DNA from 2 places in the Gordonia sp. NPDC062954 genome. Region 1 is predicted to be linked to the other one. Evidence: riboswitches for the same ligand, from Rfam matches in the RefSeq annotation. Region 1 holds a riboswitch; the other holds the start of a gene.
The links. Region 1 has a riboswitch for cyclic di-AMP ahead of ACIGKQ_RS03450 (transglycosylase family protein). Riboswitches for the same ligand answer to the same signal wherever they lie in the genome.
Positions count from the first base shown of each region.

Region 2: it holds a riboswitch for cyclic di-AMP, as region 1 does, so the genes downstream of both, ACIGKQ_RS00955 (C40 family peptidase) here and ACIGKQ_RS03450 (transglycosylase family protein) in region 1, are expected to answer to the same signal.

Region 1 covers NZ_JBITWL010000002.1:178,256-188,433, reverse strand. The annotation lists gene ACIGKQ_RS03485 (MFS transporter) at 1-1,567, shown strand, start outside; gene ACIGKQ_RS03480 (DUF2771 family protein) at 1,571-2,146, shown strand; gene ACIGKQ_RS03475 (cold-shock protein) at 2,124-2,537, opposite strand; gene ACIGKQ_RS03470 (hypothetical protein) at 2,774-2,983, shown strand; gene ACIGKQ_RS03465 (flavin reductase family protein) at 2,998-3,528, shown strand; gene moaA (GTP 3',8-cyclase MoaA) at 3,525-4,613, shown strand; gene ACIGKQ_RS03455 (MoaD/ThiS family protein) at 4,616-4,864, shown strand; cyclic di-AMP (ydaO/yuaA leader) riboswitch at 5,090-5,300, shown strand; gene ACIGKQ_RS03450 (transglycosylase family protein) at 5,307-5,957, shown strand; gene ACIGKQ_RS03445 (DUF6328 family protein) at 6,161-6,664, opposite strand; gene ACIGKQ_RS03440 (molybdenum cofactor biosynthesis protein MoaE) at 6,661-7,110, opposite strand; gene ACIGKQ_RS03435 (molybdenum cofactor biosynthesis protein B) at 7,107-7,607, opposite strand; gene moaC (cyclic pyranopterin monophosphate synthase MoaC) at 7,600-8,070, opposite strand; gene ACIGKQ_RS03425 (hypothetical protein) at 8,105-8,293, opposite strand; gene ACIGKQ_RS03420 (helicase-associated domain-containing protein) at 8,372-10,178, shown strand, end outside.
Region 2 covers NZ_JBITWL010000001.1:210,451-220,628, forward strand. The annotation lists gene ACIGKQ_RS00945 (hypothetical protein) at 1-1,324, opposite strand, end outside; gene ACIGKQ_RS00950 (C40 family peptidase) at 1,352-2,344, opposite strand; gene ACIGKQ_RS00955 (C40 family peptidase) at 2,566-3,273, opposite strand; cyclic di-AMP (ydaO/yuaA leader) riboswitch at 3,288-3,468, opposite strand; gene ACIGKQ_RS00960 (hypothetical protein) at 3,577-3,807, opposite strand; gene ACIGKQ_RS00965 (DEDD exonuclease domain-containing protein) at 4,051-5,811, shown strand; gene ACIGKQ_RS00970 (Lrp/AsnC family transcriptional regulator) at 5,840-6,118, shown strand; gene trpD (anthranilate phosphoribosyltransferase) at 6,165-7,238, opposite strand; gene ACIGKQ_RS00980 (hypothetical protein) at 7,264-7,776, opposite strand; gene ACIGKQ_RS00985 (heme-copper oxidase subunit III) at 7,920-8,531, shown strand; gene ACIGKQ_RS00990 (c-type cytochrome) at 8,593-9,513, shown strand; gene ACIGKQ_RS00995 (ubiquinol-cytochrome c reductase iron-sulfur subunit) at 9,510-10,178, shown strand, end outside.

The DNA.
Region 1 (10,178 bases):
TCAGGCGGCCACCGCCGACGGCGCCGATCGATCCGGGATGACGGCACTCACGCTGCCCGTCATCGCGAACTTCGCCGTCGACGCGGCGATGGCGGTCGCCCTGGCCAACACGCTGTTCTTCGCCGCGGCGACCGGGGAGTCGAAGACCAATGTCGGGCTGTATCTGGCGCTGACGATCGCGCCGTTCGCATTGATCGCCCCACTCATCGGGCCGTTGCTGGACCGGCTGCAGCACGGTAGACGCATCGCCATGGCCACCACGTTCGGTTTGCGCGCGGTGCTCGCGTTGCTGATCATGGCGAATTCGTCGTGGGACAGCGCTACGCAGCAGTTGCAGTACGACCCGTGGGTGCTCTATCCGTGCGCGCTGGGTTTGTTGGTGTTGTCGAAATCGTTTGGTGTGCTGAAGTCGGCCGTCACCCCCAGAGTGGTGCCGCCGTCGATCGATCTGCCCCGGGTGAACTCCCGGCTCACCACATTCGGTCTGATCGGCGGGACGCTGGTCGGCGGGGCCGTCGCTGCGGTCTTCGAACTGTTGCTGGGCAAGGTGCTGCCGTTCCACATCCCCGGCGCCATGGTGTGGTTGGCCATCATCGCGGCGGTCGGCGCGTGGCTGTGCATGCGTATCCCGTCCTGGGTGGAGGTCACCGAGGGTGAGATCCCCACCACGCTGACCTACCACGGCGAGCCGGCGATGTCGCGGGCCCCCGAACACGATTCCGGCGGAGCCGGCGGATTACGCGGTGCGCGGGAGACGGCCAACGAACTCGCCCAGAAGATGCGGCAACCGTTGGGACGCAAGGTGGTCGCCGGCCTGTGGGGTAACGCGACCATCCGCATTCTCACCGGCTTCCTGACGCTCTACATCGCGTTCTACGCCAAGGCCCAACAGGATGTGCACTCCGACTGGACCCAGTTGGTGCTGTTGGGTGCGGTGGGCGCGGCGGCCGCGGTGGGCAACATGCTGGGCAACGGTCTCGGCACCCGACTGGAGCTGAAGAACCCACCGACCATTGTGGTCTGGTGCACCGCAGCCTGTTTCGTCGCGGCGGTACTCGCCGCCATCTTCGGCAGCATCGTGATCGCGACGGTCGCGGCGTTCGTCGCCTCGGGGACCAGCGCCATTGGCAAGGTGTGCTTGGACTCGTCGATCCAGGACGACCTCCCCGACGAATCGCGCGCATCCGCGTTCGGTCGGTCGGAGACGGTGCTGCAGTTGGGCTGGGTCTTCGGCGCGACGCTCGGCGTGGTGTTGCCGACCACGCTGTGGATCGGGTTCACCGTGGTGGCCGTACTCCTGGGCATAGGTCTGGTGCAGACGGTGCTGACCAATCGCGGTTCCTCGCTGATCCCCGGCATCGGCGGACGTCGACCCGACTACGCCGAACCGACGGTGGCCTTCGCCGCGATCGGCGACCCAGACCGGCCGTGGCGCCGGGGCAGCCACGGCTCGCCCTCGACGGCACCGACCCGCGCGCACCGGGCACCTCACGATCCTCGCCGGCCCGATCTCGACCCCGGCCGGACAACCCCTCCGACCAAACCCCACCACACAGGACGGCACTAGACGGTGAATCTCAGCAGTGCAGACAAGAAGGTCATGGCCATCATCGCGGCGGTGGTCGTCGCGTTCGTCGTGATCGTCGGCGGGGCCGTCGCGGTTCTCACCAAGGACACCTGGTCGGGCGATCACCCCGACGAAGATCCGTATCTGCAGCTCGCGGTGGGTGATCGCCTGGTGCGCGTGGAGCCGACCCGGATGTGTGATGTGTTCCTGCGCAACTGCGAACCAGAAGACCCCACCGCGATCGACGTGGCCCGGGTGCCGGTGCCGGTCGGCGAATCGATGATGTTGTCGGTGTCTCAGGACATCGCCGAATGGCCGTGGAACCTGGTCGTGCAGTATCTCACCCCGAGCGGGCCCGACGGCACGATCGTGCCGATGCGGTCCAATTCCACCTACACCACGGTGCTGCACTCCACCCCGGACCGGATCCTGATCGCGATCGAGGTGCAGCTGCCGTCGGTCGTCTCCGCCGGCGACGACACCGTCAGCATGCGCGGCTATCTCGCCGCGGACACCTCTCCGGAGGGCATGCAGTTGCCGGGCAGCGGCGCGGCGCTCAGTGCTCCAGCTCGCGGGTGACCGCGCGAACCACCTCGGAGATCCGCTGGGAGGTCTTGCGGTCGGGGTACTTGCCCTTGCGCAGTTCCGGCTGCACCGCACCTTCGAGCAAGGTGATCAGATCCGCCACCATGCCGTGCAGTTCATCGGGGGTGTGCCGTTTGGCGTCCTTGCGGGCCGCCTCGCGGGTGTTCTTCGCGACGCTGGGTGCGGGATCGAGCACAGCCACCTTGAGCGCCTGCGGTCCGCGGCGGCCGGCGGCCATCCCGAATTCGACGCGCTGCCCGGGCTTGAGCGTCTCCACGCCCTCCGGAAGCGCGGACGAACGGACGTAGACGTCCTCGCCGCTCTCTTGCGACAGGAAGCCGAAGCCCTTCTCCGCGTCGTACCACTTCACCTTGCCGGTCGGCACTGCGCTCACCCTCATCTGCGTTTTCGGACGTGTCATGACAAAAGCGCCCCTCACCTGACCCAGCAGCCGTCCCGAACCCGGGCCGGCCCTCCATCAGATGAGCAGAGGCGCCAATGAGGCACAGTCTAGCCAACGGCCGGCCCCACGGTCACATGGAATACCCACGACCGGCCGAGCCGAGCCGGCTTCTCGACGCACGCCGCCACCAGACGGCGCGGTGTTCTACCGTGGAGGACATGCAGAGTCACTCCACTCCCCGCCTCCTGCAGGCGGCCGGGGTCGTCTTCGCGATCGGGCTCGCCGCGATCGTCGCGTTGTTCGTGACGCCGCTGGTCACCGACGGCGACACGGCGCCGACCTTCGTGTATCTGCTGACGATGTGTGCCCCTGTCGGATTCATCCTGGGCATCGCGTTCGCGCTGCGATCGGGACGGAGGGCGCGGTGAGGGTCGACTCCGTGATGCCCGTCGCCGACGATCTTCGTCCGGCCGCCGATTCGGACACGCTCCGCCAGGCCTACGGCTGCTTCCCGTCCGGAGTGGTCGCGGTGGCCTGCCGGCTCCCCGACGAGAACGGTACCGCCGCTCCGGCCGGGATGGCCGCGAGCGCGTTCACCACCGTCTCCCTCGAACCGCCGCTGGTGTCGCTGTGTGTGCAGAACACGTCCACCACGTGGCCGCGATTGCGCACCGCGCCGGCCATCGGGGTCAGCGTGTTCGCCCGGGACCAGTCCGACCTCTGCCGGCAGCTCGCCGGGCCGGCGGAATCCCGGTTCGACGGCATCGCCCCGATCCGCACGGACGACGGCGCGGTCTTCATCCCGGACGCGGCGGCCAGCCTGTCCTGCTCGTTGTTCAACGAGATCCCCGCCGGCGACCACACCCTGGTGTTGCTGCGTATCGAGGCGCTGCGCTTCGACCCCGGCGTGGAGCCCCTGGTCTTCCACGCCAGCACCTTCCGCTCCCTGGAAGCACTTCGGGACGGCCGATGACCATCGTCGGACTCGGGCTCCCCACCACCCCGTCGGATCGGGTGGAGCCCACCGATGCGCCCACCACTGGCCCGCTGCGCGACCGCTTCGGCCGGGTGGCTACCGACCTACGCGTGTCGGTGACCGACCGCTGCAACCTGCGCTGTACCTACTGCATGCCCGCCGAGGGTCTCGACTGGCTGCCGACCGACGAGGTCCTGCGCACCGACGAACTGATCCGGGTGATGACGGTCGGGGTCCGGGATCTCGGCATCCGATCGATCCGGTTCACCGGTGGCGAACCGTTGCTGCGCCGCGACCTCGAGGATCTGATCTCAGCGATGTCGGCGCGCCCAGAGCGTCCCGAGATCGCGATGACCACCAACGGGCTCGGTCTGGCCCGCCGGATCGATGGCCTGGTGGCGGCGGGGCTGGATCGGGTGAATATCTCGCTGGACACGGTGGATGCGACGCGGTTCGCCGAGATCACACGACGCGACCGGCTGCACGATGTACTCGCCGGCCTCGCCGCTGCCCGGTCGTCCGGGCTCAGCTCGGTGAAGGTCAACGCGGTGCTTGCCGATCACGACGACCTCACGAGGCTGCCCCAGCTGGCTCACTTCTGCCTCGACCACGGATATCAGCTACGCATCATCGAGCAAATGCCACTCGACGCTGATCATCGGTGGGACCGCGCGTCGATGGTGACCGCCGATGAGATCCTCGCGAAGCTCAGAGCCCACTTCTCGCTTCGCCCCGATCCCCGACCGCGGGGTAGCGCCCCCGCGGCCACCTGGCTCGTCGACGGCTTCGACGTCGACGGTTCCCCGGCGCGCATCGGGGTGATCGCGTCGGTCACGCGGCCGTTCTGCGGTGACTGTGACCGCACCCGGTTGACCGCCGACGGCGCGCTACGCAATTGTCTGTTCGCGCAGGGTGAGACCGACCTCCGCGAGATCGTGCGCGGAGGGCTGACCGGCCACGACCTCGACGACGCGCTCGCCCGTCGCTGGCGTGGCAACACCTGGGCCAAGTCGGCCGGACACGGCGTGAACGATCCGGGATTCCTGCAACCGAGCCGGCCGATGTCGGCCATCGGGGGCTGACCGTGCACGTGACCATCCGCTATTTCGCTGCGGCGCGCGCCGCCGCCGGAGTGGAGTCGGCCGTCCTCGACGTGGACGACGAGGCGACTCTGGGTGATCTGGAGGCCGTGCTCGGCAAGGACAACCCCGACCTCGGACGGGTGCTCGAACGGTGCTCGTATCTGCGGGATTCGGTGGCGCTGTGTGACCGCGGGGCCCGGCTGGGTCGGTGCGACACTCTCGACGTGCTCCCGCCGTTTGCCGGTGGCTGACACCACATCTCGTGTGTGAGCTTAGTCACATAACGGAATGATTACGGCTAGGACACGACTCGACCATCAGGCCGTGAGCAGGCAGGACGCGAAATCTGAGTCGAAAGCTCCACTCGGACGCGGAAAACAGCCTTGCCAACAACGTGATTAGCAATGCGAGAAGTCGTAGTGTGACTCAACGACGCCCTCGGGGGGTCACGAGAAAGTAACCAAATGCATAACGTCGCATCGGCCGCGCCGAACCTCGCTCCACCGATGAGACGCACGAGAACGACATCTAGGAGCGAGGACGGGGGACCCACCTCCCGCAAGGGAACGGATGCCGATACGACGTCCTTGGGGTCAAGTCCCGCCAATGACAAGCGTCAACGGCGGGGCCGGGCACCTCTCGCCCGAACCCGACAGCTGACTTCGTAGGCGCGTGGAGAGAGGAAACGCAGCAATGTCCGGACGTCATCGCAAACCGACGACAGCCACCACCACCAAGACCTTCGCGAAGGTCGCGCTGACCGGGGCCGTCCTCGGCGGCGGCGCCGCTCTGCTGGGAACCGGAACCGCCAACGCGGCCACCGACGCCGAGTGGAACCAGGTCGCGCAGTGTGAATCGGGCGGCAACTGGTCGATCAACACCGGCAACGGCTACCACGGTGGCCTGCAGTTCAGCCCGAGCACCTGGAGCGGCTACGGCGGCGGCGAGTTCGCGCCGACCGCCGATCAGGCCACCAAGGAGCAGCAGATCGTCGTGGCCGAGCGTGTGCTCGCCGGCCAGGGCAAGGGCGCATGGCCGACCTGCGGCACCGGGCTGTCGGGCGCCACCCAGCGCTCCGCTCCGGCCGCACCGAAGCCTGCTCCGGTCCTGCCCAAGCTGCCCGAGCTGCCCGCTCCGTTCGATTGGGCCACCGCCCCCGACGCCGGGAGCACCGCGGATGTGAACAAGCAGATCGACCAGGCGCTCGGCCAGGCGATCGACAACAACCAGGTCACCCCCGAGGTACGCGACCTGTGGAAGGCCGCCAAGCAGAGCGGTTACGAGCTCACCCCGGATCAGATCGACCTGTTCAACCAGCACAAGGATCAGCTGCCGAATCCCTGATCGACAGCTGAGCACAGCCCGCACGGGCCCCTAGTCGAAGGGCCCCGCACGACGGCCACGCGCCCGTGCGGGGCCCTTGTCCATTTCTCGGGCTGGTGTGCCCGACCCACCACGGAGACGGTGCCCGATGGACGCGAAACGGCGCCCACTCGACGGGACGGGGCATGCGCCGATGTCGGCGAGATGGAACGGTCGAACTCGGGTCAGTCGTCGCCCAGGCGTCGGCGCTCGTTGAAGGGCAGCACCACCCACATACACACGAAGACGACGACAGCGATCACCGCTGCCGCCAAAGCGGCCCATCCGCCGAACACGATGTCGAAGATCACCGCGAGCACGCCGGTCAGTGCCATGCCGAGGAAAGTGATCCCGATCAGGGTCAGTCGATGCGCTCGGTGCACCAAGCGATCGATCGCATGCCGGCGGAACAACAGTCGATGCAGTGCGACCGGTGAGATCAGGGTGATGGTCGACAACACCGCGCACACCAGGCTGATCACGAAGATGTACTGCTGCCGCGAGGTGAGTTCCTCGAAGCCCTCCTGGAACGGGACGGTCAGCATCAGGCCGGTCAGGATCTGACCGCCGGTCTGCACAACCCGCAATTCCTGCAGCAGGCTCGCCCAGTTGCGGTCCAGCTGCTCGGTCCGGGTCTCGTTGCGTTCGGCGTCGCGCGGCGGTGTGGTCTGGTCGCGGTCGGCGGTCACGCCGACCCCACCCACTCGTCGGAGCCGTCGCCGAAGTGCTGATGCTTCCACACCGGCAGCTGTGCCTTCACCTGATCGACCAGTTCTGAGCAGGTCTCGAACGCGGCCCGACGGTGGTCGGCGGCGACGGTCACCACGAATGCGACGTCGCCGATCGCCAGGTCACCGACCCGATGTGACACCGCGACCGCCCGAACCCCCGCCGTCTGCGTCACGACGCCCTCAACCACCTGCCGCAGCACATCGGGAGCGGTCGGATGTGCCGAGTAGTCGAGTCGGGTCACCTCGCGGCCGCCGTCGTGATTGCGCACCGCACCGACGAATCCCACGACGGCGCCGGCACGTCCGCCGGCTGCCCGGGTGACGAGGTCCTCGTGCTCACCGAGTGCGATGGGCTCCGCAGCGAGTGCAGCCCGCACGACCTGTACCGGCGCGAAGTCGCTCACTTGTGATCGCCTCCTCGGATCTGGTCGAGTGCATGGTCGAGTACCCCGTCGAGCACCGACAAACCATCCCGAACTCCGCCGGGCGACCCCGGCAGGTTGATGATCAGGGTGGACCCGGCGACACCCGCGAGACCACGCGAGAGCACCGCGGTCTGCACCTTCGGCAATCCCGCCGAACGGATGGCACCGGCGAGGCCGGGAACCTCCAGATCCAGCACGCCCCGGGTCTCCTCGGGGGTGCGGTCGGTGGGCGACAGTCCGGTACCACCGGTCGTGATGATCACATCGGCATGAGCGTCCACGCCGGCGCGCAAGGCCGAACCGACCGGAGGCCCGTCGGAGACCACCCGGTGTTCCTCGACCACAAAATGTCGCGCGGTGAGCCACTCACTGATGATCGGGCCGGTTCGATCGGGATACTCACCGCGACTTGCACGGGTGGACGCGACCACGATCCGGGCGACCCGCGGATGGCCGCTGGTGGCGGGGTCAGTCACGGTGCCACGGTCCGGATTTCCCACCGGTCTTCGCCAACAGACGGATATCGGTCATGCTGGCCCGGCGGTCGACGGCCTTGACCATGTCGTGCAGGGTCAACCCGGTCACCGCGATGGCGGTCAACGCCTCCATCTCCACACCCGTCTGACCGCTGGTGGACACGGTTGCGGTGACGTCGATGTGGTCGTCGCCGATCGAGAAATCGACCTCCACCGACGACAACGCCAACTGGTGACACAGCGGGATGAGTTCGTCGGTCCGCTTTGCCGCCATGATGCCGGCGATTCGCGCGGTCGCCAGGACGTCGCCCTTGGGCAGCTTGCCGTCGCTGAGCAAACCGATGACCTCGGCCGTCGTTCGGAACCTGCCACCGGCGACCGCACGCCGCGTGGTGGCGGCCTTACCCCCGACATCGACCATGTGCGCCGCGCCGCTCGAGTCGATATGACTCAGACCGGTCATGTCGGGCGATCGGCCCTGGTCGGACACCCGCTTGTCAGCGGTTGACGACGGTCTTCGACTGCACGAAGGGAAGATCCTCGAGCGGGATCGGGAATTCGACATCGCCGAACGGTGAGAGCGCACCCGAGATGTGGGTGGCGAACTCCGATACCGCATGTTCGGCGGCGTCGCCGTTCCCGTCCTTCGGCCAGCCGTTGTCGACATACTTCTTCTTCTCAGCCACGCGCTCATTGTGCCATGCACCCCGGTGCGCCGTGCCGGCGAAACCGGCGCGACGTCGGCGCTCAGTAGAATCAGCCGAATGAGTGCGGATGACCAGGGACTGAGCCTGGCCGACGATCTGGCGCTGCGCAGCGACGACGAGCTGTTCGAGTTGCTCTCCGCCCGCCCGGATCTGGCGTCGCCGCCACCGGCGGGCACCGGGGTGCTGGCGTCGCGCGCGCTGGCCGCCGCGTCGTCGGCGCTGGTCGGCGAAGACCTCGACCTGCTCGACGTGGCGGTGCTCGAGGCCATCATCGGACTTGGTACCGGGTCATCGGGCCGCATCCCCGCCCCGACCTCGGTCGACGCTGTCGTCGCGGCGCTGTCCGGCCGCGCCGACGACGACGAGATCATCGCGCGCGTGCATCACCTGCGCACGCGTGCCCTGGTGTGGGGACCCGACGACGCGATCGTGTCCGGCGCACACGCGCCTGCGGCCCTCCCATGGCGGGCGCACCACCTCACCGGGCCCCTGGCACGGCAAACCACCGAGCAGTTGCAAGCCCGCCTGGACGGCCTCGACGAACGCCAACGCTCCCTCCTGGAAACCCTGTCCCGGGGACCCGCTCTCGGACGCAGCCGCGATGCAGCACCCGACGCCGATCCCGACCAGCCGGTGGCCCGGCTCATCGCCGACGGTCTGCTCGCCCGCGTCGACTCGCAAACCGTTGAGTTGCCACCGATGGTCGGGCAGCTCCTGCGCGGCGAGCCACCACTTTCCACCGCCGATCTCCGCAGACCGGCCCTGCACGATGCGGCGGCGAAGAAACGGTTCTCGCACGCCGCCATCGACGCCGCGGCCGGCGGCGAGGCGATCGAACTGATCCGGCATACCACCACGCTGATCCGCGCACTCGGGGCAACGCCGGCGGCGGTGCTGCGCAGCGGGGCCCTCGGGGTGCGCGAGTTGCGCAGGCTCGCCAAGGTGACCGGCCTGGAGCAACAACGCGTCGCCTTCGTCGTGGAACTCCTCGCCTACCTTCGGCTGATCGACGCCGGGTTTCCCGAACCGGCACCGGCCACCGACAACGGTGAACTCGCCTTCGCCCCGACCGCGACGGTCGACGCGTGGCTGCACCACACGCCGGACCGTCAGTGGGCGGCGCTGCTCGGGGCATGGCTGGACATGCCGCGCCGGGCGTGGCAGGTGGGTGAGCCGGACCGCGACGGCAATGCGCTCGCCGCCCTGTCGGGCGAACTCCACGACTCCTACGCCCCGCTGCAACGGCGCGCCATCCTCGAGACCCTTGCCGACGCCACCCGATCGCTTCCCGTCGGCATCGATGCCCTGGTCAGCGCGTTGCACTGGCGGCACCCGCGACAGATGCGCCGATACCCCCGACGGGTCGTCGAGGAGACGCTGCGCGAGGCACGCGAGCTCGGGGTGGTCGCCCACACCGCACTGACCGGGGTCGGACGCGCGGCGATCGACCCCGGAGAACCCGACAACGCGGAGTCACGTCTGCTCTCCGCGATGCGGGTGGCACTGCCCGAACCGGTCGACCACTTTCTCGCCCAGGCCGATCTGACCCTGACCGTTCCCGGGCCGATGACCCCGGACCTCGCCGAACAGGTGGACCTGGTGGCCGACCTCGAATCCGGGGGTGCGGCCTCTGTGTACCGCGTGTCGGAGAGCAGCGTGCGCCGCGCACTCGACGCCGGACGCAGCAGCAGCGAGTTGCTCACGATGTTCACCGCGCACTCCAGCACGCCCGTCCCCCAGTCCCTGACCTATCTGATCGAGGACGTCGCTCGCAAACACGGACAGTTGCGGGTCGGGGTGGCGTCGGCGTTCGTGCGGTGCGAGGACGCCACCACCCTGGCCGCGGTGCTGCGAAGCAACGCCG
Region 2 (10,178 bases), on a different contig from region 1:
CGGAATCGACCGCGAAGTCGCGGTCGGCCGGTAGATCCGCGGGGAGGTCGCCGACGTCCACGGCAGCAGCGAGATCCGGTGCCGCATCCGCGAACCGGGTATAGGTGCCGTTGCGTCCGACATATTCCGGTACTCCCTCGGTGATCCACAGCGGCGCGCCCGCCGCGGTGTCGACGCGCGCTGCGACATGGGTGAGCTCGTGGCGCAGCACCACGCCGAGTGCCGCATTCGACAGCCGCGCGGCACCCGGCGTGAGAACCACTCGCTGCCCCACCGCCACGCCGTCGTCAGTGTCGACACGACTGTAGACGGTTGCGGCGGCAGCTGCGGCGACGTCGGTCCCGGCGCTGCGCGTCAACGTCCGGAACTCGCCTGGGCGGGCGGTCGCCACCACGACCGCCCGCCGGGGCCAGTCCTCACCCCAGAACGCCGTCACCGCCTCCACCGAACCCGGCGCGAGTTCGCGGACACGCGCGACCACCTCAACGGTCCCCGGATACGAGGCGATCACCGAGGTGCCGCCGGATGTCTGGACATCGGATGCTCCCAGGCCGGGCAGATCCCACAACTGGGTGGGGGCGGCGTCACCACCGATCGCTGCGCCATCACCGACCACCGTCCAGTCGTCGCCGTAGCGCGCCATCACCAGCTGCATGCCCACCACCACATCCGGTTCGTCGACCCCCGGGGTGCTCGCGCCGCCGAGGGCGTACCGGAGTTCGATCGGCGCCACCCACGAGTCCGAACTCCCCTGCGCGTCGAGTCGCTGCTGCAGGTCCGCAGGCACCAGCACCTCCGCCTCCGTGGTGGGCGCGACCTCGTATCGGAAATCTTTGAGCCGTAGTGCAGTTCCGCGCGGCGCCACGGTCGCGACCGTGGGGGACGAACCACTCGGCTGTGATCTGGGGGGCGCCGACGAGTTCGGTACGCGGCCGGTCGTCGGCGGCGACGAGAGCGGCGCGGTCGACGGCCGTGGGGCGGTTGGTCGCGGGGACTCCGCGCTCACGACGCTGCCGGAGAGGTTGACCGCAGCGGCGCGCAGTCGGGCACGGAACTCGGGTGTGGCGGCCGGATCGATGAGCCCGTCCACCCGATCTGCATCGCCTGCACTCAGCGCGCCACTGAGATCGTCGAGCGTTCGCTGTACGCCGTCCGCACGTTGTTGTTCAAAGACGTTCAGCGACGTCGTCGCGGTGGTGGACGCGCTGCTCGATGGCGTGCCCTGCTCGGCCGGGGCCGCACAACCGGCGAGGACCGCAACGGTGAGCACAGCGAGGAGTGCGCCCGGGGCTCGGCGCCACCGATCCGTCTGGTTGCCGGTCACCGGCACGTGTCCGTCGCCGATCGCCACTCAGTACCGACGGGCGGTGTTGTACGGTCCGGCATCGTCGATCGGCACGACCTTCACCGGCACGCCGAACGTCGAGGCATGGATCACGTAACCGTCGCCCACGTACATGCCGACGTGGTGGGCGTCGGAGTAGTAGATGATCAGGTCACCGGGCTTCAGGTTCTGTCGATCGACCGGTTGACCGGACCCGCTCTGCGCTTCACTGGACCGCGGCAATGTCTTGCCGGCCTGCTGGTAGGCCCACACCATCAGACCCGAACAGTCGAACGAACTGGGCCCGGTCGCGCCCCACACGTACGGATCACCGATACGAGTCAGCGCGGCCTGCACCGCGACGAGAGCCGACGAGGTTCCCTTGGGCACGAGCCGGGGGTCGAAGTCGAAATCTGGGCCGCGCAGGGCAGCGAGCTGCTTACCGGTCATCGATTCATAGACCGCCCGGATCTGCACCGCCTGCAGTTGCAGATTCGCCTGCTTGGCCTGCAGTTCCCCACGCGTTTTCTCCGCGGCGGCCACCGCCGCGGTCGCATCGGCCGCCGTCTTGTCTGCCGCCCGCTTGGCCTCGGTGGTGGTGGCGCGGGCGTCTTTGAGGCCCTGGAGATCTGCCGCGGATTGCCGGGAGATGAGCTCCAGACCGGACATCTGGTCGAGCAGCGCTTGCGGCGAGTCGCTGACGAGGACAGCGTAGAGCCGGTTGACCCGCGCACCCTTGTAGCTGGCACGTACGACCGAGTCGACCCGGGTCTGGTAGTTCTCCAGCCGTTGCTGCGTCGATGCCAGGGTGCGATCGGCCTCGGTCGACGCCTTCTTCGCCTGAGCCACGATGCGCCGCTGCTTGTCGTATTCGATCTGGGCGTTGTGCATCGCCTCGGCCGATTTCTCGGCGTCGTCGCTCAGCTTCTTGTACTCGGTGAGGAGTTGGTCAGGAGTGCGAACCGGAGCCGCCGCCGCCGAACCGGCGGTCATCGCGGCACCGAACTGCCCGGACACCATTCCCAGCGCGACCAGGACCGCGACGAGCAGTACCGGCACGGGTCGTCTGCGTGTCCCCGACCGGCCGGAAACCACGGCTGTCACCTCTTCACCACCATTTCCCCCACATCACCGGGCGGTCGACGCCACTGGTCGACCACGGACCCGCGTGATGTGTCGGGCGGATCACGTGATCACGTGATCCGCCCGACAAAGTCCACTCCGTGCTGCGACCCGATCGCTCAGTAACGACGGATTCCGGTCAGCGACCAATTGCTGACGTTGTCCTTCTTCACGGGCGTGCCGTAGGTCGACGAATGCACGAATTTGCCGTTGCCGGCGTAGATCCCGGCGTGGCCGCCACCGTTGAAGATCAGCACGTCTCCCGGCTTTGCCTGCGCGATCGAGGCGACCGGGGTGCCGCCGCCGAGCTGTCCGTAGCTGTCACGGGGGATGGTCTTACCGGCCTTCTTGTACGACCAGTAGACGAGGCCGGAGCAGTCGAACGCGTTCGGCCCGGCCGCGCCGTAGGAGTACGGCGAGCCGATCTTGCTCTCGGCGTTGCTCACGGCCTTCTGCGCCACGGTGGGCTGCACGCCGAGGATGCCGCCGCCGCCACCCTTGGGCTGGAACTGCTGCGGGATCTGGTCGTTGTTGAGACCCGGGACCGTGAAGGTGCCGATGTTCGGGATCTCGACGCTGGCAGCCGGGTTCTTGGCCACCGGGGCGGCCTGCGGCGCAGCGGCCTTGGGCTCCTGGAATTGCTGGGGGATCTGCTTGCTGTCGACCCCAGGAAGTTCGAAACTGCCGATGTTCGGCACGTGAACCGGTGCGGCGAGCGCGGGACCTGCCGCAGCGGCGAGTGAGCCGACCGTGATCGACCCGGCCACAACCGCGCGCTTGGCCACTTTGCTGCCCCGGTTGGGCTGCTCCAAACGATGTTTCGCCACGAAGCGACTTCTCCTTGCTCTCCCTTCGACCGCCGACCGGGTTAGCTGTCGGATTCGGGCCGGAAGAATGGCCCTACGCAGCACATCCGACGACAAACAGCGTCGTCGGGCATGCGCGATTCACCCCAATTCGGATTGCTCCGAAACTGATGGTTCCCCGGTTCGCCCAGATGGGCGATTGAGCGGTGACCGATCCAGACCACTCCTGTTGGAGCGGGACGCTCTGAAAAGGTCTCGGAAAGGTTACGAAATCGAATGCGGGTCTGTCCACCGACCGACTTATGCCGGTCGCGCACCGAAATCTCAACCAGCGCGCAGAATCCGCAGGCGCTGCCCCGAAACAGCCTCTTGAACAGTGGTTTTACTCGTTCTTGCAGATACTGCAGACGCTCTGGTGACCATCGCAGCATCGACGAAGACATCGATCGCGGCGTCGATCACCGCGTCCGGCGAACGGCCCGATTCCGTGACCTTTCCTCCACCTTGACCCACCGGGTTTTCGCAGTTGGGGGCATCGAAGAGGACCTGCATCATGCATCCGTCACAGGCGGCCGGACGGCCCGGGCAGGTCTGGCAATCGACGTACATCTGTGATCTCCATCTCACTTGGCTACGGTCGGGATGTCGACGCGTGTCGGAGTCACCCTCCGGCCCGATTCGTCGCTTGCGATGAAGCGTAGGAACGACCACCGACAGAATCGGCGCGAAGGACACCAAACCCACCGTTCCCGCCTGTCACATCAGCATCTGTCGTTGCATCGAACTAATGTTCGGTGCGTGGGTATCAAGGCGGTGGGCGACGGACAACTCTCCTTTTCCGATCTCGACGGTGACGCCGGTCTCGACGACGACGATTTCGACCGTTCACTGTTCGACACCACGATGGTCGTCGTCGACCTCGAGACCACCGGCGGCAGCGCGGCGAACGATGAGATCACCGAGATCGGGGCCGTCAAGATCCGCGGCGGCGAGGTGATCGGCGAATTCGCCACCCTCGTCGACCCCGGATGTCCGATCCCGCTCAAGATCGTCACGCTCACCGGGATCACCGAGGCGATGGTTGCGGATGCGCCCATGATCGGCGAGGTGCTCTCCTCGTTCGTGGAGTTCGCCCGAGGAGCGATCCTGGTGGCCCACAACGCACGGTTCGACATGGGCTTCCTGCGGCACAACGCCCGCGCCCTCGGCATCGAATGGCCGTTCGACACCAGCTTGTGCACGGTCACATTGGCGCGTCGCGTTCTCACCCGCGAGGAGGCCCCGTCGGTGCGGCTGTCGGTCCTCGCCGACCTATTCAACGTCTCGGTTCGGCCCACCCACCGCGCGCTCGACGACGCCCGGGCGACCGTCGAGGTGCTGCACCATCTGCTCGAACGGGTCGGCAACCAGGGTGTCGGCACCTACCGCGAGCTGACCGCCTATCTGCCCCGGACCAATCCACGCCTACGTGCCAAGCGGTCGATGGCGCAGAGTCTGCCGGCGCGGCCGGGGGTGTATCTGTTTCGCGGGCCATCTGACGAGGTCCTCTATGTGGGTACCGCGGTGGACCTGCGTCGGCGGGTGTCGTCCTACTTCACCGGCAGCGACCCGCGTCCGCGGATGAGTGAGATGGTGGGGCTGGCCACACGGGTCGATCACATCGAATGCGCTCATGGGCTCGAAGCCGGAGTACGCGAACTGCGCCTGCTGGCTGCCCACGCACCCGCCTACAACCGCCGCTCGACGCAACCGCATCGTGGGTGGTGGGTGGTGCTGACCGGTGAACGGTTCCCTCGTCTGAAGGTCTCACGCACCCCGACCGAGGACAGCATCGGCCCCATCGGTAATCGCACCACCGCCGCCACCATTGCCGACATGCTCGCGGCGGCCACCGGTCTGCGGAGCTGCACGACACGCAGCGGGTCCGCCTCCCACCACTGGTGCCGTTCCGAGGCGGCCGGTGGGCCTCGCATCGGAGGCTGCCACGCCGCTTCGGATCGGCCGCTGACACTCCCCGACTATCTGCCTCGGGTCTCGGCTGTCCGCGATGTCATGACCGGCGATTCCGACGTGGCGCTCGCGACACTCACCGATCGCCTGACACACCTGTCCGAGATGCAGATGTTCGAGAGCGCCGCCCGCCACCGGGACCGCTTGTCGGCGACCATCGACGTGCTCGCGCGATGTCAGCGGTTGTCCGCACTGAATCGGATCGCCGAACTGGTGGTGGCCCGGCGTGACGAGCAGCACGGATGGGAGCTGGCGGTGATCAGACACGGCCGTCTCGCAGGTGCAGGCGTCGCGCGTCGCGGGGTGCCGCCGATGCCGGTGGTCGACACCCTCGTGGCCGCCGCCGAAACCGTCCTTCCGGGTGTCGGCCCCCTGTTCGGGGCGCCCGCCGAGGAGTCCGCGCTGCTCTACCGCTGGGTCACCGAACCCGGCGCGCGCATCGTCGGGGCCAGCGAGCCGTTCGTTCTGCCGGGCGCATGCGCACAACGATGGTCGGCCTGGTCGCGTGTCGCTCACGACGCACGCGAGTCGCCCCGTCGCGCCGGGTGACACGACGCACCGCACTACTGTGTCAACCATGATCACCGCCATCGTCCTGATCCACGCCGACGTCCACCAGATCCCGGAGACCGCGCAGGCAGTGGCCGACATCCCCGGGGTGTCGGAGGTCTATTCGTGCGCCGGTGACGTGGACCTGATCGCGAAGATCAAGGTGCGTGACCACGACCAGATCGCGGACGTGGTGACCGGCAAGATCAATCGACTGCCCGGGGTGACCCACAGCGCCACTCACATCGCATTCCGCAGTTACTCGCGGTCAGATGTCGAAGGCGGATTCTCCATCGGCGAGGAGTGAACAGGGCGCGTCCCCGACCAACACGGGTCTCGGCCTGATGCGGATCTCAGCGCTCGTCGGCGAGTTCGGCGCTGAGCGACGCCCAGCGTTCGAGTAGACGGGCGACGTCACCGCCGTCGAGCACCGCAGCCGCGCGGGTCATCGCCTCGACCATCGCATCCGTCAGCCCGCTGTCGGTCAGCACGGCGCGTTGTTCGAATGCGACCAGCGCCGCCGCCGCATTGAGGAGCACGGCATCGCGCACCGGACCGCGGGTGCCCGCGAACAGATCGCGCGCGATAGCGGCGTTGCGCTGCGCATCGCCACCCTGCAAGGCGGCCAGTTCGACGCGTTCGACCCCGAGGTCGGCGGGATCGAGAGCGAGCCGGGTGACCTGACCATCGACGACCTGCCACACCGTGGATGTGGTCGTGGTGGTCAGTTCGTCGAGTCCGTCGTCGCCACGCACCACCAGTGCCGAACTGCCACGGTCGGCGAACGCTTGCGCCAGTACCGGCGCGAGATCGTCGAACGCACATCCGATCAGGCCACTCGAGGGCCGCGCCGGGTTCGTCAACGGCCCCAGCACGTTGAACACGGTCGGGATACCGATCTGCTTGCGGGGCGGTCCGGTGAACCGGAACGCCGGGTGGAACACCGGTGCGAAGCAGAAGCCGATGTTCACCTCGTCCACGCATCGCGCCACCGCGTCGGGCCCGAGCGTGATGTCGACGCCGAGGGCTTCGAGCACATCGGCACCGCCGCTCTTCGACGACGCCGCACGATTGCCGTGTTTGACGACGGGCACACCCGCAGCAGCCACCACCATCGAGGTCATCGTGGAGATGTTCACCGTGTGCGAGCGGTCTCCGCCGGTGCCCACGATGTCCACCGCCGGCCGACTCACCTCGACGAGGGCCGCGTGCTCCAGCATCGCCGACGCCAGGCCGCGTAGTTCGGCGGGAGCCGCGCCCTTCATCTTCACCCCGACACCGAATGCAGCGATCTGCGCGCCGGTCGCGGCATCGCTCATGATCTCGTTCATCGCCCACGACGCCTCGTCGACGGTGAGATCGATCCGGTCGGTGACGCGTCCGAGGATGTGCGGCCAGGTGTACGCGGAAGAGTCCGTGCTGCTCACAGAGAAAACAGTAGTGGCCCGCCGATCAGCGACCCGCCACCGGTGGCTGCAGGACCTGCCAGCGCAGCACTTCGCCACCGTGTCGCGAACCGAGGCTGGCCATCCGTGAGCGCTCCTGCGACAGATGCATGGCATCGAGCAGCTGCACCCGAGCGAGCACGACGATCACCTCGTCGGCAGTGCCGGTGTCGGATGCGAGTCCGTCGACGGGCCCCACCTTGGCGGATTGGTACCCGTCCAGCCCGGCGAGCGCGACCGCGTCGTCGACCTGCGAGGAGGGCAGTCGCAGCACATGACGCAGCACCACCTCGTCGTCGGCCCGCCACGCCGAGTCGGCCAGGGCAGTCGAACTCGCCACGGCATCGTCTGCGGATTCGACGACCACCACCAGGCTCGGGTCGTCGACCTGCACCTGCGCGGCCACCTCACGTCGGCCCAGTACCCGGTCACGCAACCGCGTGAGTCGGCCCACCTCCACCGGGCGGCCGTTGAGGTCACGCCGCACCGGCGAGGCCTCCGGTCCACCAGCTCGAATCACCCGTCACACCTCCAGGAAACCATGCTCGTCCAGACACGCCGGAACAGTCGGCGACCGGCGACTACCAGCGACGAAACAAAAAGTTCCGGTGAATATCGGACCCAAGTGGTCAGCCCTTACTACGAACCGTCATACTTCATTTTGTGACTAGCGCTGTAGGTACCTCAGGAACAGCCATCACCTCGCGCGTGCACTCGCTGAACCGGCCCAACATGGTCAGCGTCGGCACGATCGTGTGGCTGTCCAGTGAGCTCATGTTCTTCGCTGGACTGTTCGCGATGTATTTCGTCGCGCGCGCCAACTCCTCGGTGGGGTGGCCACCAGAGCCGACGGAGCTCAACCTCACTCTCGCGATCCCGGTGACGACGGTCCTCATCTTGTCGTCGGTGACCTGCCAGATGGGTGTGTTCGCGGCCGAACGCGGTGACGTCTTCGGACTGCGCCGCTGGTACGTACTGACCTTCCTGATGGGCGCGTTCTTCGTCGCCGGACAGGGCTACGAGTACTACCACATGATTCACGAGGGCACGACGCTGAGCTCGAGCGCCTACGGTTCGGTCTTCTACATGACCACCGGGTTCCACGGCCTGCACGTCATCGGCGGTCTACTCGCCTTCGTCTTCCTGCTGATCCGCACCAAGTTGTCGAAGTTCACGCCGGCACAGGCCACCGCTGCCATCGTGGTGTCCTACTACTGGCACTTCGTCGACATCGTCTGGATCGGCCTCTTCGTCACGATCTACTTCATCAGGTAGCCGGTCCCGGCCTCCTGCAGAACAGCACATCTCAGTCCGCCCGCTTAGTAGAGAGTCACAGATGAGTTCATCTCCACCGCGACCGTCGGATAACGACGACGTGGACGCCGGCACGGGTGCACCGGCCGCCTCCACCTCGGCGCGCAAGGCGAAGTCTCGACGTAAGCTGCGTCGTCGCGCGAGCGGCACGCTGCTGCTCCTCGTCGGACTTGTGAGCGCAGGCGTCCTGGCATCGGTCCTGACACCCAAGCCACAGGTCGCCATCGCCGACGAGTCCAACGCCGCGCTGATCGCCGACGGCAAGAAGCTCTACGAGACCTCGTGTATCACCTGTCACGGCGCCAACCTGCAGGGTGTGGAAGACCGTGGCCCGGCGCTACTCGGTGTGGGCGATGCGGCGGTCTACTTCCAGGTGTCCACCGGCCGCATGCCCGCGGCCCGTGGCGAGGCTCAGGCGACGCGCAAACCGCCGAAGTTCACCAAGGCGCAGATCGACCAGCTCGGCGCGTACATCCAGTCCGAGGGCGGCGGACCGCAGGTGATCTACGAGCGCAACCCCGATGGGTCGGTCAAGATGGAGGACGGCCTGCCGGTCCTTGCCCAGGAATCGCTTCGTGGCGAGAACCTCGGCCGCGGTAGCGAACTGTTTCGTCTGAACTGCGCCTCGTGCCACAACTTCACCGGTCGTGGTGGCGCGCTCTCGTCCGGAAAGTTCGCGCCCAACCTCGACGGTGTCTCCGAGCAGCAGATCTACACGGCGATGCTGACCGGACCGCAGAACATGCCGAAGTTCTCCAACCGGCAGCTCTCGCTGGAGGAGAAGCGCGACATCATCGGCTTCATCAAGTACGTCACCGAGTCCAACCCCCAGGGTGGCCTCAACCTCGGTGGATTCGGCCCGGTCAGTGAGGGCATGGTGATGTGGGCAGTAGGCGTCACGGCCATTGTCGCCGGCGCGATGTGGATGGGATCACGGACATGAGTGCACACGACGGTAAGGACACCCCGTCGCAGGACGAGCTCGATCAGATGAGCAAGGAAGATCTGGTCAAACTCGGCACCAATCTCGACGGTGTGGAGATCATTCACCGCGCCGAACGGTTCCCCGAACCCGGCACCGGGGTGGAGAAGCGCGCCGAGCGGCAGGTCGCGATCTGGTTCACCATCGCCGGCCTGTCGGCGATCGCCTGCTTCATCATCTTCATCTGGAACCACTGGGAGTTCGCACTCCCCGATTCCGCCGACTACTGGCGCTACACCCTCAACACTCCCCTGTTGGGTATCACCTTCGGTCTGTCGGTGCTGTCGATCGGCATCGGCATGGTGATCTTCACCAAGAAGTTCATCCCTGCCGAGATCTCCGTGCAGGATCGCCACGACGGTGGCTCCAACGAGGTCGACAGGCGGACCGTCGCAGCGGAGTTCAACGACTCCCTGACCACCTCGACCCTGCCGCGTCGCAAGATGATTCTCGGATCGGCCGCCTTCGGGCTCGGCGCCTTCGCGGTCACCGGGCTCGTCGCCGGCCTCGGCGGCATCATCAAGAACCCGTGGGCCAAGGGCGACGATGCGCCGCTGTGGCACACCGGTTGGTCGCCGATCTACAACCCCGCCGACGATCCCAACGAGACCGTCTTCCTACGCCGC